2 regions of the Methylorubrum populi genome follow, and region 2 is predicted to be linked to the other one. Evidence: predicted binding sites of a transcription regulator. Region 2 holds the regulator's gene; the other holds the start of a gene.
The links. Region 2 encodes PhoB, which activates phosphate uptake and scavenging genes when phosphate is short. Its sites were predicted from a motif close to TGTCATNNANCTGTCAT; they were not measured.
Positions count from the first base shown of each region.

Region 1: a site for PhoB is predicted at 5,990-6,006, ahead of MPPM_RS08805 (acid phosphatase). Genes of this name have one in related genera too.

Region 1 is NZ_AP014809.1:1,916,348-1,924,137, reverse strand. Features, by position in the region: gene MPPM_RS08830 (hypothetical protein) at 1-110, opposite strand, end outside; gene MPPM_RS08825 (TerC family protein) at 352-1,098, opposite strand; gene MPPM_RS08820 (lipid kinase) at 1,126-2,055, opposite strand; gene MPPM_RS08815 (hypothetical protein) at 2,645-3,451, shown strand; gene MPPM_RS08810 (thermonuclease family protein) at 3,567-4,886, shown strand; gene MPPM_RS08805 (acid phosphatase) at 5,008-5,886, opposite strand; gene MPPM_RS08800 (alpha/beta fold hydrolase) at 6,058-6,936, opposite strand; gene dapD (2,3,4,5-tetrahydropyridine-2,6-dicarboxylate N-succinyltransferase) at 6,936-7,778, opposite strand.
Region 2 is NZ_AP014809.1:5,514,174-5,521,963, reverse strand. Features, by position in the region: gene MPPM_RS25725 (DNA polymerase IV) at 1-624, shown strand, start outside; gene MPPM_RS25720 (cell envelope integrity EipB family protein) at 782-1,648, opposite strand; gene MPPM_RS25715 (GcrA family cell cycle regulator) at 2,162-2,704, shown strand; gene phoB (phosphate regulon transcriptional regulator PhoB) at 2,954-3,658, opposite strand; gene phoU (phosphate signaling complex protein PhoU) at 3,755-4,468, opposite strand; gene pstB (phosphate ABC transporter ATP-binding protein PstB) at 4,601-5,416, opposite strand; gene pstA (phosphate ABC transporter permease PstA) at 5,454-6,347, opposite strand; gene pstC (phosphate ABC transporter permease subunit PstC) at 6,404-7,378, opposite strand; gene pstS (phosphate ABC transporter substrate-binding protein PstS) at 7,488-7,790, opposite strand, start outside.

The sequences.
Region 1 (7,790 bases), 2.1 Mb from region 2:
GCGCCGCAGCCGCCGACCGCCGCGAGGGACGTGCGGAACGGCGAGGGTGCGGCGGCCAGGGAGGCGCCGCACGCGGCGATGAGCAGGGCCGGTGCGAGAAGGAAGCGCATGGGGCGGTCGCCTGGGATCAGGTCAATCGTCCCAAGCGACCGATTTCGCGTGAACGGACCCTTAGCGCGCGGGTGGAACAGCCCGGCTTCGGCGGCGATGCCTTACCGTCGGTTGACGGTCCCGCTCAAATCGATCGCATCCGGCCCGACCCCGATCCACTCGACCATCTCGGGCCGACCCGCCATCCAAATGTCAGGTCGGCCCGCACCGCGGCGGTTTTCACGGGAAAACTGCCGCGCTTCAGGGCCTGCCCGCCTGCGACTTGCCCCGCTTGCGGCGGCGGGCCAGCATGTTGAGGGCCTCCACGCCCGCCGAGAAGGCCATGGCGGTGTAGATGTAGCCCTTCGGCACGTGCGCCCCGAAGCCTTCGGCGAGCAGCGTCATGCCGATCATGATCAGGAAGCCGAGCGCCAGCATCACCACCGTGGGGTTGGCGGCGATGAAGCGCGAGAGCGGGTCGGCGGCGAGCAGCATCACCGAGACCGCGGCCAGAACCGCGATGACCATGATCGCCACGTGCTCGGTCATGCCGACCGCGGTGATGATCGAGTCGATCGAGAAGACGAGATCGAGGATCAGGATCTGGACGATGGCGGAGCCGAAGGTGATCGCGGCCTGATTTCCCGCCTTCTCCTCCGGGTTCGGATCGACGCTGTGGTGGATCTCCTTGGTCGCCTTCCACAGCAGGAACAGGCCACCGGCGATCAGGATGAGGTCACGCCAGGAGAAACCCTTGCCGAACACCGAGAAGACCGGCTCGGTCAGGTGGACGATCCAGGCCACGGTGCCGAGCAGGGCGAGCCGCAGGATCAGGGCGAGGCCGATGCCGATGCGCCGGGCCCGGTTCTGCTGGTCGGCCGGCAGCTTGTTGGTGATGATCGAGATGAAGATCAGGTTGTCGATGCCGAGCACGACCTCCATCACCACGAGGGTTGCGAGCGCCGCCCAGGCGGTCGGATCGGCGGCGAGTTGCAGCAGGCTGTCCAAGGGGAAGTCCACCCGTCGTCCGTTAGTTCAGAAGGGAAGAGGAAAGCGGCTCGTGGTGCCCGGTGCGGCGTTCGGCGGCGCGAGCACGCGCACCGCCTTCGGCACGACCTTGAAATGGGCCGGGGTCCAGGTGGTGAGTTCACCGTCGGTGTTGACCGCCCTCGGCTTTCGGGTCGTCAGCACCAGTTCCGTGGTCTCGAAGGCGCGCACATCCGCGGCCTTGCCGTGGGTGCCCCGGCGCAGGGCCGGCAGCAGCGCGATCAGCCGCCACCAGTGGGCGACCTCGAGGCTGTAGAAATCGAGCCGTCCGTCATCGACGGTGGCGTCCTCCTGCACCGTCATTCCGCCGCCGTAATGGCGCCCGTTGCCGACCGAGGCCTGGATCGTCGTCACCTTCTCGGTGCGGCCGTCATGCTCGATCGTCACGGTGAAAGGGCGGGCGCGGCGCAGCAGGCGGATGGCGGCGATGGCGTAGCCCACCGTGCCCCAGGTCTTCTTGGCATTCGCCGTCAGTTCGCTGGCGAGATCCGCCGAGAAGCCGACGCTCGCCACGTTGAAGTAGTAGTGGCCGTTGACCCAGCCGAGATCGATCGCCTTTTCCGGCGCGGCCGGGATCAGCCGCGCGGCGGCCTCCGGATCGAGCGGCAGGCCGAGCGAGCGGGCGAGGTCGTTGGCGGTGCCGAGCGGCAGGATGCCGAAGGGCAGCTTCGTCTCGACCAGGGCCGACGCCGCCGCGTTCATGGTGCCGTCGCCGCCGCCGAGGATCACGAAATCGACCGCGCCGGCATGACGCTCGATCTCGTCCTTGCAATCGGTGCGGCCCTCCGGCTCGACGAGGTCGAGCCCCCCGTCGCGCAGGATCGTCCGGATCGCGTCCATCGGTCCGGATCCGCTCCGGGCCTTGCCGTTCACGAGAAGGAGCGCACGGCGCTTCTTCGGACTCGCGGTCGCGCTCAAGCGGCCGCTCCGCTCGTGACCGGACGGAACAGGGAGACCACCATGGCCGGCAAAAGCCTATCCTCGCACGCTTCCGCGCCGCGTTCGCGCCAGCGTCAACAGGGATCCGACATCACGGTCGACGCCTCGACCGTCAGAGGGGCCCGGACCCGTCCTCCGCAATCCCGCCCGACGTTCCCGCCGGGAGCGTTGGTCCATTCCGCCCTGAGGGCAGGGGGAGTCGGGACTGCCACGCTCAAGGTGGGGACTCTCCGCGGGTTGGCAAGAGGAGGATCATGAGGACGCCGGCGGCGAAATCGGGCGGCGAAGGGTTGTGCGGGAATCTTACCCGCCCCGGGATCGCTGCGGGGCGGGACAGCGGGGGTAACGGGCGCTCCGGCGCAGCGCCTGTCGCAAACGGGGCCGGACTCGGTATAGGTACGCGATCGGTGGCGGAACATGTGGAACCGTCGCGGTGCGGTCACGCGTTCCGTCCCACCGACCGCCTCCCGCGGAATGCCCGCCGCCGTCATCCGTCCGAGGTGAGAGCCGACGGTCGCCGGGCGCTTCGTGAGGCACCTTCAGGCCTGCTCGCCCGATCGGTCCCGTCATGCGCCCCGTCCTGCTCCTGACCCTTCTCCTCTCCTCGGCCTGCGCCACCGGAACCGCCCTGGCTCAGTCGGGCTCGAACTGGGTCGATCCACCGGCAAAATCCGAACCCTCGGCAGCCGGGGGCGAACGGGCGAAGCCCGCGGTCAAACCGGGCCCCCGCTTCGAGGCCGAGCCGGATGGACGCACCCACGCGCACCGGTCGGCCGCCGCGCCCTCCGCCCGGCGAGAAACGCGCCGTCAGGACCGCACCCGTGCCGCCGAGATGCGGCGCGCCCGCCGGGCCGCCATTCGCGAACGGGCGCGCGAGCAGGGCGCCGCCCACATCGCCCGGAGCGAGCGCCCCGTCGAGCGCCCTGCCCCGCCGCCCGCCCGGATGGCGCGGAGCGAGCCGGATCCGCGTTTCGGCGACTGGGCCGTGACCGCGCGGCGCCTGAGCCTGGACTATCTCGATAGCGTGTCCGCGCCCAACGGCGCGATGCTGGCCTCGGCCCCGCGCTTCTACGGTGGCACGGTCCGCTTCCACGGCCGCGTGATGTCGACCGGCGCCCTGCTCGCCGAGAAGCGGCGCTTCGCCCGGCGCTGGCCGGAGCGGCGCTACGAGCCGCAAGGGGAGCCACGGGTCGCCTGCGATGGGCCGAGCGCGACCTGCCAAGTGCGCATCGTCCACGACTTCACGGCGCTGAGCCCCTCCCGCGGCGCGCGCTCGCAGGGCGTCGCCGAACTCACGCTGACGGTGAGCTTCGCCGGCGGCGCGCCGGTCATCGTCTCGGAGTCGAGCCGGGTCCTCAGCCGGGCGGGGGCCTGACGCCGGATACGCCGCCGCATCGACCGGATACTCCGGCCGGTCCATGCTGTAAGAAGCAGCGAACGGGCGCCGCCGGGCGGCGCTCCGGAACGATCGAGAACAGGGCATTGCGCGCGTGAAGGGATCGGCAAAGGCCGCGGGCCGGAGCAAGGACGAGACGGCGACGCCACCCGAAGCGCCGGTCTCCGAGGATGACCGCCGCATCCGCGCGCTGATCCTGGCCGAACTCGACCGGCGCGGGGCGCGGCCGGTGGCCCGACGGACGCTGTCGCTGATCGCCGAAGGCTTCGTCGAGCCCGCCGACGGCGTGCCCGGCTACCGGATCGTCGACCGGACAGGTGCGGTGCGCCTGCGGGGCGAGGCCGGAACCGGCGTGCCGCTGACCCTGCACGACCTCGTCGAGGAGCTTCGCGAGCAGTACGCCCCGCTGTTCTTCCCCCCTGCCCCCGAGCCGGAGCCGGAGCCGGCCCGCGACACGATCGCCGACGTGCGGGCCGCGGGTGCCCGCTTCGTGGAGACGCAATCGGCGCTGGCCCGCTCCCTGGCCAGCAGCTCGGCCGAGCGCAGCCGGGCGCTCGCCAGCGCCGCGAGCGAGACCGTCGAGGGCTGGCGCAGCCGGCTCGCCGAGCGTCTGAAGGCGCGGCCCAGGCCCGCGCCGGTCGAAGCCGCCGTCGATCCGACGGAGCCCAGCCCGAACGCGGCGGAGCGCCTGGCCGAGGCGCGCACCCGCGTCGAGGAGAGCTGGCGGCGTGTGGCGAGCGGGATCCAGCCCCGTCAAACCGCCACGCGGCTGCGCGACCTGACGGAGGACGCGCTCGCCGCCGGCAGCCGTCGCCCGGTCGCGCTGATCACGCTCGGCGCCCTGGCCGGCGCGGGTCTCGTCGCTGCGCTCTCTCTGAGCGGGCACGATACGGGGGATTCGGGGCGTCCCGCTCGGCAGACCGCCGAGCCTCAGGCGCCGCAAACGGCGCCGGCAGGATCGCCGCCCGCGTCGACCTCCGCTTCGCCGCCCGCCTCGGATCGCGCTTCGGGCGAGGAACCGGCCCCCGACGCATCCGCGGAGATGCCGCCCGCGGAAACCGAGCGTCCGCCGGAACCGGAGCCGCCGCGCAAGGGGGCCAACGCCCTCGTCGGCGTGCCGGAGGTGATCGATACGGCGACGCTGCGGGTGGGCGGGAAGGTCGTGCGCCTGTTCGGCGTCGAGTGGGTCCGCGGCGGTCAAGCCGACGAGTTGAGCAAGTACCTGCGCAAGCGCTCGGTGACCTGCCAGCCGGCCCCCGGCAGCAGCGCCTATATCTGCACCGTCGAGGGTCGCGACCTCTCCGAAGTGGTGCTGTTCAACGGCGGCGGCCGCGCCTCGTCCGAGGCGACGCCGGATCTCGCCGCGGCCGAGGATCACGCCCGCACCGAACGGCTCGGCGTCTGGAAGCGGTGAGGCGCCGGTCTCTCCCCGCCGAATTCGGCTGATCCGTTCGGGGAGGACGGCTTCGGACTTCGCTCAGGCGGCGCGCGGGCGGGCCGATCGGTAGTTCCGTCCGATCGAGGCGGACACCGTATCAGAGCAGCGGCTGGCGGGCAGCGGCATCCTCGCGGGCGCAAATGGCGGGGTCGGGCTTGGCCCCCTCCCCGTTCAGGGCACGCTTCAGGTCGGTCCGGGCCCGCTCCAGATCGGCGCGGAAGTCGGGATCGGCCAGCAGCACCGACATCAGCGCCGAGGCGCCGGTGCGGGCGGCCTCCACGTCGCTGAGCCAGTGAACGCCGCACACGACCCGGCTCTCGCCGTAGAGCCGGCTACGCACCAGGAACTGCGTCGCCTTCTCCGGCATCAGGCTCGCCATGATCATTCCATAGGCCCAGCCCTGCCCGGCATGACCGGACGGGTAGCTGAAGCTGTCGGCGAGCTCGCGCGTGCGGGCGACACAGATCGGCGCCTCGTTGCCGACGAAGGGGCGCAGCCGGCGATAGCGCCGCTTGGCCACGCGAGTGGCGCGGGCGACGTCGATGCGGGCCCGATCGAGGAGGCGCATCAGGTCGGGCACGCGCGTCTGGTCGATGCGCTGGCCGAGGACGCAGGCGTAATCCTCCAGAAGCGCGGCACCGCCATCGGCGACGTCGTTGGTGGCGAGCGCCCAGCGCGCGCTGCCCTGGTAAGCCCGCGTGGCATTGTAGATCGCCCGGTCCGCCGCTTCCGCCGGCGAGTGCCCGGCGGGCGGCGGCGGCAGGATCGCCGCGAGGTTGGGCGTCGCCTCCTCGCTGAGGTAGCCCTTCGGAGTGGCAGACGTGAGCTTGTCCCTCTCCAGCGAGGGCGCCGCGACCGCCGGGCTGGACGATCCCGACGGCTGGGAGCGGGCGGTTACGGCTTGGAGCGGTCCGGTCGCGAGGATCAGCGTCAGCAGGGCGGCGAGGCGCACCGGCACGGGGGTCGGGCGGGACATCGGAAAGGCAGCTTTCAGGCGCCGCAGCGAAGGATCGGGACGGCGGGGAGGGGACCGGGCATCAGTCTCGAACCGACGCCTCGGACCTGTCTAGAAGGGACATGCGACAGATGCGTCACAGTCCGTTCACCCTGTCATACGAAGTCCATCCGATCCGTCCTCGTGTCCGGATCAGGCCGCCCGGATCGCGGCAGCGACGTCGCCTGGAAATTCCTCGTGGGCGCTCAGCGCCCCCGGCACGGGGACGGCCGTGACGCGGCCGGTGGCGATCAGGGCGTCCATCTCGGCGCCGGAGCGACGCGGCGCCCGGTCGGGGCGCAGCACCCGCACCGGCGGCAGGCCGTCGCCGAAGGGGGCTAGGAAATCTTCGCGCGAGGCGGCCGGATCGAGGCCGCCCGTCACGAAGGCCGCGGTGCCGAAGCGGCCCTGGCTCTGCCGGGTGATGCGGTGCTTGGCGGCGACAACGGCGGGCGTCACATGGGCCGGGTCGGCATAGACATGGGCGCGCATCATCCGCCCGATGATCGGGGGGCTGATGTTGATCCGGTAGAGCGCCTCGCCGAGGAGCGGCATCTCGACCGCCCGGCGGATCCGGCCGAACCACGCGGCGCGCTCCGGCCCCAGGGCGGTCGGCAGCGGCCCGCGCCAGGTCGGCGCCACGAGCACGAGCCGCGCGAAGGCGCTAGGATGGCGGCGCGCGGCGGCCACGAGATAGGGGGCGGCATGCCCCGCCGCGACGGCGAGCGCGTAGGGGCCGGGCGCGGCCGCGAGCAGCGCATCGAGGAAGGCGTGCAGGTTGGCCGGGTTCAGCGGCAGCCGCGCGCGGGGATGCGCACCGAAGCCCGGCCAGTCGGGCACGCGGCAGCGATAGGTCCCGCCAAGCTCCCGGGCCAGCGGCAGCATTTCCTCTCGGGCCGAGATCGAGGAGAGGGCGGGCAGGAGCAGGGCCGGCGCGCCCTCCCCGATCTCGGCGCAGGGCGTCGCGACCCGGTGCCCCACGACGGTGAGGTCGAGGGTCCGGGTCGCGACCGACGGGCTGGCCGATGCCATCAGGTCCGCAGCAATTCGTTGATGCCGGTCTTGGCACGGGTGCCGGCATCGACGCGCTTGACGATCACGGCGCAGTACAGGCCCGGGCCGGGGGTGCCGTCGGGCAGCGGCTTGCCGGGGGTGGTGCCCGACACCACCACCGAGTAGGGCGGTACGCGTCCGAAGAAGGTCTCGCCGGTGGTACGGTCGATGATGCGGGTCGAGGCGCCGATATAGACGCCCATCGACAGGACCGAGCCCTCGCCGATGATCACGCCCTCGGCGACCTCGGCGCGGGCGCCGACGAAGCAGTTATCCTCGATGATGACCGGGTTGGCCTGGAGCGGCTCCAGCACGCCGGCAATGCCGGCGCCGCCCGAGATGTGGCAGTTCTTGCCGACCTGGGCGCAGGAGCCGATCGTCACCCAGGTGTCGACCATGGTGCCCTCGCCGACATGGGCGCCGAGATTGATGAAGCTCGGCATCAGCACCGCGCCGGGCGCGATGTAGGAGCCGCGGCGCACGAAGCAGCCCGGCACGGCGCGGAAGCCCGCGGCACGGAACTCGGCATCCGTCCAGCCGGAGAACTTGGAGCGCACCTTGTCCCACCACGACGAGGAGCCGGGGCCGCCCTCGATCGGCACCATGTCGTTGAGGCGGAAGGAGAGCAGCACCGCCTTCTTGAGCCACTGGTTGACCTGCCAGGTGTCGCCCGCCTTCTCGGCGACGCGGGCCTGGCCGGAATCGAGCAGGTTCAAGGCCTCGTCCACCGCCTCGCGCACGGCGCCGGTGGTCGCGGTCGAGATGCCCGCACGCTCCTCCCAGGCGGCTTCGATGGTCTTTTCGAGATCGGCGTGTGACATCGGGACTTTCCG
Region 2 (7,790 bases):
AGCGCCCGCAATCGCCTCGCCTCGCTCAACATCTATCGCGTCGGCGACGTGTTGCGGGCCGACCCGGCCCGGCTCCAGACCGCGCTCGGCCGCGAGGCGTCACGCCTGATCGACCTCGCGGCCGGCCGGGATCGGCGGCCAGTGCGTCCGAGCCGCGAGGCCAAGAGTGTCTCGGCTGAGACGACCTTCGCGACCGATCTCGCCCGGTTCGAGGATCTGCGGCCGATCCTGTGGCGATTGTGCGAGAAGGTCTCGGCGCGGCTGAAGCGGTCGGAGCTCGCCGCCGGCAGCGTCACGCTGAAGCTCAAGGATGCCCGGTTCCGGCTGCGCACCCGCACCCGCGGCGGCCTCAAGCCGACGCAGCTCGCGGACCGGCTGTTCCACGCGGGCGAGCCGATGCTACGGGCGGCCTGCGACGGCACCGCCTTCCGGCTGATCGGCATCGGCGGCAGCGATCTGTGCGGCGCGATCCACGCCGACCGCGGCGACCTCGCCGACCAGGGCATCGAGCGTGTCGCCCGCCGGGAGGCGGCGCTCGACCGGCTGCGCGAAAAATTCGGCAGCACCGCGATCCAGCGCGGTCTCGCCTTCACCGGAGAACCGGAACGGCGGCGGTCGTCGTAGGCAGGCGCCGCAGCCTCCGCCTCAGGTCTGCCCTGTCTCGACATGCGTCCGTCGCCGCTCGGGACTGAGGGAGCAAGAACGTCCGTCGATGACGGCTCGATCCAGTCGATCGAGTGGTCGGCCGCGTCCGCCGGCGCGCCTACCGCGCGGCCGGGTGCTACTTCCGGCAGGCCGCCTCGGCCTTCGCATCGGCCTTGGCGAGGTCGAGCCTCGTCAGGTTGCCGTCGATGGCGAAGTCCCCGTAATCGAGGTGCAGCCGTCCGCTCACCCCGTCCTCGTAGAGGTCGAAGGTGAGGGTGTAGATCGGCGTGCGCTCGCCCTCGCCGGGGGTGAAGTAGCTCAGTGTGACCGGCCAGCGCCGCATGCCGGCGTGGTCGCTCTCGCGCAGCGGCTTATCGCGCTCCGTGTCGGCGGCGGGTGACGCATTGGGGCGACCAATGATCGCCAGCGTGTCGTAGACCTTGCGCCCGTCGTCGGAGCCGTCGAACACCTTGGCCGCGACGGTGGTCTCGCCCGCCTTGGCCGCCTCGATCAGGCGCATCATGTGGTGGATCGGGAACAGCACCGTTCCCTCTGTCTGGAACTGGTCGCGCTTGGGCTCCTTCAGCTTCACCTTGAGGGCGTCGGCCGCCTCGGCCGTTCCGTCCACCGCCGGCGACGGTGCGTTGTTGAGGATGGTCGTGGTGCGGAAGCGGAAATTCCTGCCGTCGCCGTTCTCGAAGGTCGTGCTGCGCAGATCGGAGGTTCGGTCACCGGACTCGCCGGATTCGATCATCGTCACTTGGCGCGTCTGCATGGTGTAGCCGCGGCAGGCATCGCCCGAGAAATCGATGACGATGCGCCCGCGGACGCCCTCGACCGCCCGCGTGCCCGTCGAGCGCGCCAGCGACAGATCGTAGACCGCCCGATGATTGGTCAGCCGGATCGCGGACATATCCGGGACCGGAGCGGTCGGCCCCGCGGCGAGCGCGGAGCCGGGCAGGGCGGCGAGAAGGAACAGGGCCGGCGCGAGGCGCAGTCGCATGCGATCTCCCAAATCCGCTCAAGAGTGCTTGTCCACAGGCGTCGGGCCCGCAGATGACGATCGACACATAGTGATCACCCCGGCCCCGACAATCTTTTTCGGCGGCTGCCCAGGGAGGCACCGGCGCGCTCTCACGGCCTCTGCGGCCGCTCGAAAGGCCCGCCGCCGCAGCGCTCGGACGATCGAAGCATCCGGAAAAGAGCAATTTTACGCAATGCGTTGACGGATTTCTGCCGGCTGGATCGCGACGGCGCCGAAGCGGGTCCGGACCATCGATGCGAAAGTCGGATTGGCGGTGGAAACCGGCCTTTGAAACACGGTGACCCTTGCTCCGCGGCCGAGCTGTCTTGTAGTCTCCACAGCGTCGCCAACCGGAGTTTTGGCGTCTGTTAACCGACATGTGCAGGGCCGGATTGCGGGTCCTGGCGAGGTTTGCTGTCGCTCCGCGCGGCTATGGTGCCGCGCGGTCGGTCGGTTTTGCGTACAAAAGGACGTTTCGACGTGGAGGGGGCAATGACGGAAGCGGTCCCGAGCTGGACGGATGAACGCGTCGAGCTGCTTCGTCGCTTGTGGGATGATGGCTTGAGCGCCAGCCAGATCGCCCTCCAGATCGGCGGCGTCTCCCGTAACGCCGTCATCGGCAAGGTCCACCGTTTGGGTCTTGCCGGCCGCGTCAAACCGATCGGCCCGGCCTCGGCCCAGGGGCGGCGCAAGGATGATCTGGCCGCCGAAGTCGAGATCGCGTCGGTGGTGGTCGAGGAGCCGACGCTTCCCGAGCCGCCCGCAATCGTGGCGCACCGTCCCGCACCGGACTTTCCGCTGCCGCCCGCGCCCGCACCGGAGCCGGTGGCGCTCGCCGTCTCAGAGCGGGTCACCATCATGGACCTGCGCGACTCCATGTGCCGCTGGCCGATGGGCGATCCGACCTCACCGGAATTCCGCTTCTGCGGCGCCCGGGCAATCACGGGTCTGCCCTACTGCACCCAGCATGCGCAAGTCGCCTATCAGCCGGCGGCGGAGCGCAAGCGCGACCGCCGCGTCGCCGGCTTCCGCTGAGATCGCGTAGGTCGGCGCGGCTTCTGCGAGGACCGCGCCACTGTTTATCGGCCCGCGCGGGGAGACGGATCGACGGCCTTGAGGCCGTCGTCGCGCCGTGCTGGCCCGCCTGCAGGCGTTGCCGTCTTCAGGCGCGACGCGCCGCGATGGCGTCGGATGCCCTCATCGGTCATCGCCGGCCACATTATCCGGGTGAGCCGCCCGCGCGGGGCGAAATAAGGGTGCCCGTTCCGAGCGAGCGGACGCAGATCACTCCGCTCCCGCAAACATCTCGTCGAATGAATAGCCCGAGCCGCGCACGGTGCGGATCGGGTCGCTCTGGCGTGGGCGGTTGATCGCCTTGCGCAGGCGACCGACATGGACGTCGACCGTGCGCTCGTCGATGTAGACGTCGTGGCCCCAGACGCCGTCGAGCAATTGCTCCCGGGAGAAAACCCGGCCAGGGCTCTGCATCAGATATTCGAGCAGCTTGAATTCGGTCGGCCCGAGATGGATCTCGCGGCCCTGGCGGCGGATGCGATGGCTGACGCGGTCGAGCTCGATATCTCCGGCCACCAGCATGTCGGCGACGTGGGCGGGCTTAGCGCGGCGCAGCAGGGCGCGCACGCGCGCGAGCAGTTCCGGCACGGAGAATGGCTTGACGACATAGTCGTCGGCCCCCGTCGACAGGCCACGGACGCGGTCGGCTTCCTCGCCCCGTGCGGTCAGCATGATGACCGGCAGCCGCTCGGTCTCGCGCCGCGCCCGGATGCGCCGGCACAGCTCGATCCCCGAGAGCCCCGGCACCATCCAGTCGAGCAGGACGAGATCGGGCGTCATCTCGTGCAGGCGCAGATCCGCCTCGTCGCCGCGGACCGCGACATCGACCGCGAAGCCTTCCGCCTCGAGGTTGTAGCGCAGCAGCGTCGTCAGCGATTCCTCGTCCTCGACGATCAGGATGCGCGCACTCGTCATCGTCCGTCTTTCCATACTCGCGCCCGGCCGAGTCCCTCAAGTGACCCGCCGGAAGCGTCTGTCGGACGCCTCTCGCGTCCCGAGCGCCTTTCGGCGTCAGGCGCCGGGCGTCACCGTCGCATAGTTCGAAGCGTCGTTCTTGGGCCGCTCGCCGGCCGGCGTCTCACCGGTCACGAGGTACTCGATCGTCTCGGCGACGTTGGTGGTGTGGTCGCCGATGCGCTCCACATTCTTGGCGCAGAACAGGAGGTGCGTGCAGAACGAGATGTTGCGCGGATCCTCCATCATGTAAGTCAGGAGTTCGCGGAACAGCGAATTGTAAAGCGCGTCGATGGCGCTGTCGCGCTCCCACACCTCGCGAGCGGCGGTCACGTCGCGGCTGGCATAGGCGTCGAGCACGTCCTTGAGCTGTTCCTGCACGAGGTCGCTCATGTGCTGGACGCCGAGCACGATCTTCTGCGGCTGCGCCTGATCGCTGATCGCGACGACGCGCTTGGCGATGTTCTTCGCGAGATCGCCGATCCGCTCCAAGTCACCCGAGACGCGGATACCGGAGATGGTCTCGCGCAGGTCGATGGCGAGCGGCTGGCGCCGGGCGATGAGGAGCACGGAGCGCTCCTCGATCTCGCGCTGAAGCGTGTCGAGGCGCTTGTCGGCGACGATCACGGCCTGGGCCAGGGTCGTATCTCGGCGCACCAGCGCCTCCGTGGCGTCCGTCATCATCTTCTCGGCCACGCCACCCATCTCGGCGATCGAGCGGCGCAGGTTCTCGAGGTCGGTGTCGTAGGAGGAGACGATGTGCTCGGCCATGTCGCGAATTTCCCGATCAGGCAGTCGGACGAGAGCGCTCTCCCGTCGAGGTGGACACCGGTACGGCGCCAGAGAGAGCGTCGAAACGAGGACGCGGGGTGGGTCGCGACGGCTATGCAGTCGCGACCGGGCTTAACCGAAGCGGCCGGTGATGTAGTCCTGGGTCTGCCGCTTGGCCGGGTTCATGAAGATCTTCGTGGTCGCGTCGAACTCGATCAGCTCGCCGAGATACATGAACGCCGTAAACTGCGAGATGCGCGCGGCCTGCTGCATGTTGTGGGTCACGATAACGATCGTGAACTCGGTACGCAGCTGCTCGATCAGTTCCTCGATGCGGCCGGTGGAGATCGGATCGAGGGCCGAGGTCGGCTCGTCGAACAGGATCACCTCCGGGCGCTGCGCCACGGTGCGGGCGATGCAGAGACGCTGCTGCTGGCCGCCGGAGAGGCCGGTGCCCGGCTGCTTCATCTTGTCCTTGACCTCGTCCCAGAGCGCCGCCTTGCGCAGCGACTCCTCGACGCGCCCGTCCAGCTCGGACTTGGGCAGCTTCTCGTAGAGGCGCAGACCGAAGGCGACGTTGTCGTAGATCGACATCGGGAAGGGCGTCGGCTTCTGGAACACCATGCCGACCCGCGAGCGCAGCTCGTTGAGGTCGACCTTGGAGTCGAGGACATTCTGCCCGTCGAGTAGGATCTCGCCCTCGGCGCGCTGCTCCGGATAGAGGCTGTAGATGCGGTTGAAGGTGCGCAGCAGCGTCGACTTCCCGCAGCCGGACGGCCCGATCAGCGCCGTGACCTGCCGGTCGCGGAAATCGAGGTTGATGTCCTTCAGGCCGTGGAAGCTGCCGTAGTAGAAGTTGAGGTCCTTGACGGCGATGCGCACAGGCGCCTTGACGTCGGCCGGGCTGCGGCCCTCGAACTGGCTTCGGATCGCGGGGGAGGCGCTCATCGGATCTCTCGTCGGTAGGAGGTCTGTCCCAGCAGGCTCAGCGCGGCCGCTGGTCCTTGATCACGAAGCGGGCCACCACCGACAGGGCGAGGATGGTGACGGTGATGAGAAGCGCGCCCGACCAGGCGAGGCTCTGCCAGTTCGGATAGGGCGAGAGGGCGAACTGGTAGATCATCACCGGCAGGTTCGGCACGCCTCCGAGCAGGTTCGCGTTGAACCAGCTGTTGTTGTTGAGGGCCGTGAACAGGAGCGGCGCGGTCTCGCCGGCGATGCGGGCCAGAGCCAGGATGATGCCGGTGACGATGCCCGCACTCGCCGCGCGCCAGGTCACCGCGCGGATGACCAGGGAGCGGGGGGCGCCGAGCGCCGCTCCGGCCTCGCGCATCGGCCCGGGGACGAGGCGCAGCATGTCCTCGGTGGTGCGCACGATGACGGGGGTGGCGATGATGGCGAGCGCCACCGCGCCGGCCCAGCCGGAATAGGTGCCCATCGGCCGGACCATCAGCGTGTAGACGAAGAGGCCGATCAGGATCGACGGCGCCGAGAGCAGCACGTCGTTGAGGAAGCGGATGATGTCGGCGAGCTTCGAGGTCCGGCCGTACTCGGCCAGGAAGGTGCCGGCCATCAGCCCGATCGGGGTGGCGATGAGGATGCCGAGGAACGTCATCACGAGGCTGCCGAGGATGGCGTTGGCGATGCCGCCGCCCTCGGATCCCGGGCCCGGCGTCGGCGCCGTGAACAGGGAGGGCGAGAAGCCCTTCACGCCCTCGACGATCAGCATGAGCAGGATCGAGCCGAGAACGACGATACCGAGCAGAGTGGCGATCGTGCTGGCAAGGATCAGCACGCGGTCGGCGATCCGCCGGCCGGGGCGCACGCGGCTGGCCGTCGGCGCGCGTCCGGCCGTCGCGATCGGGTTGCTGGCGTCCATGTTCGGCGTCCCTTGGGCTCGGGCAATCTCGTACGGTGTCGCTCGGGCCGCTCGGCTCAGGCGACCTTGGCGCGCCGCACCAGCAGGCGGGCGATGATCAGCACGAAGAAGGTGATGATGAAGAGCAGGCAGCCGAGCGCCATCAGCGAAGAGAGCTGGAGCCCATCCGCCTCATTGAACTCGTTGGCGATGCGCGAGGCGATGGTCGAGCCCGGATCGAAGATCGAGGCGGAAAGGCGGTTGGCATTGCCGATCACGAAGGTGACCGCCATGGTCTCGCCCAGCGCCCGGCCGAGGCCGAGCATGATCGCGCCGATGATCGACACCGAGGCCTGCGGCACGAGCACGTGGCGCACGACCTCCCAGGTGGTGCAACCGATGCCGTAGGCGCTCTCGCGCAGGACGGTCGGGATCTGGTCGAGCATGTCGCGGGTGATCGAGGCCACGAAGGGCACGATCATGATGGCGAGGATGATGCCGGCGGTGAGCACGCCGACGCCGGAGGGGATGCGGGCATAGAGGATCGTGCCGAGGATCGGCATGCCCTCGACGAGGTTCGAGACCGGCACCTGCACGAAGCGGGCGAAGAGCGGGGCGAAGACGAACAGGCCCCACATGCCGTAGATGATGCTGGGCACCGAGGCGAGCAGCTCGATGGTCATGGCGACCGGCTTGCGCGCCCAGCCCGGGCAGAGTTGTGTGAGGTAGACCGCGATGCCGAGCGAGATCGGCACGCCGATGATCAGCGCCAGCATCGCCGCCGCGACCGTACCGATGACGGCGGGCAGGGCGCCGAACTGCTCGGTGCCGATGTTCCAGGCGCTGGAGGTGAGGAAGCCGAAGCCGAATTCCGAGAAGGCCGGCCACGCTCCGTAGATGATCGAACCGAGGATTCCGGCCAGCACGAAGAGCACGAGCAGGGCAGAGGCATAGGCGGCCCCCTGGAAGAGACGGTCGGCGCCCTTGCTCGGAGCGATACGGGCCACCGCGGTCTGGCGGTCGACGGCGAGGGTCTGGGTCAAGGCGGTCATCCGCGGAGGCTCTTCGGCTGGGGAGCGTGTAGCGCGCCGTCGCGCGCGAGGCGAGCGGATCACTTCAAGAAGAGCCCCCTCCCGAGCGGGAGAGGGCTCTTCTCGACACTCAGTTTCCGGCGAAGACGGGCTTGCCGTCCTTCTTCACGGTCTTCCACTCTTCGTGGATCAGGCCGACGACGTTGTCGGGCAGCGGCACGTAATCGAGCTCGGACGCGAGCTTGTCGCCGTTCTTGTAGGCCCAATCAAAGAACTTGAGCACGTCGGCGGCCTTGGCCGCGTCCGCAGGCTCCTTGTAGACCAGGATGAAGGTGGCGGCCGTGATCGGCCACGCGTCGTCACCGGCCTGGTTGGTCAGGGCGATGCCGAAACCGGGGGTCGACTTCCAGTCGGCGCTGGCGGCGGCGGCCTG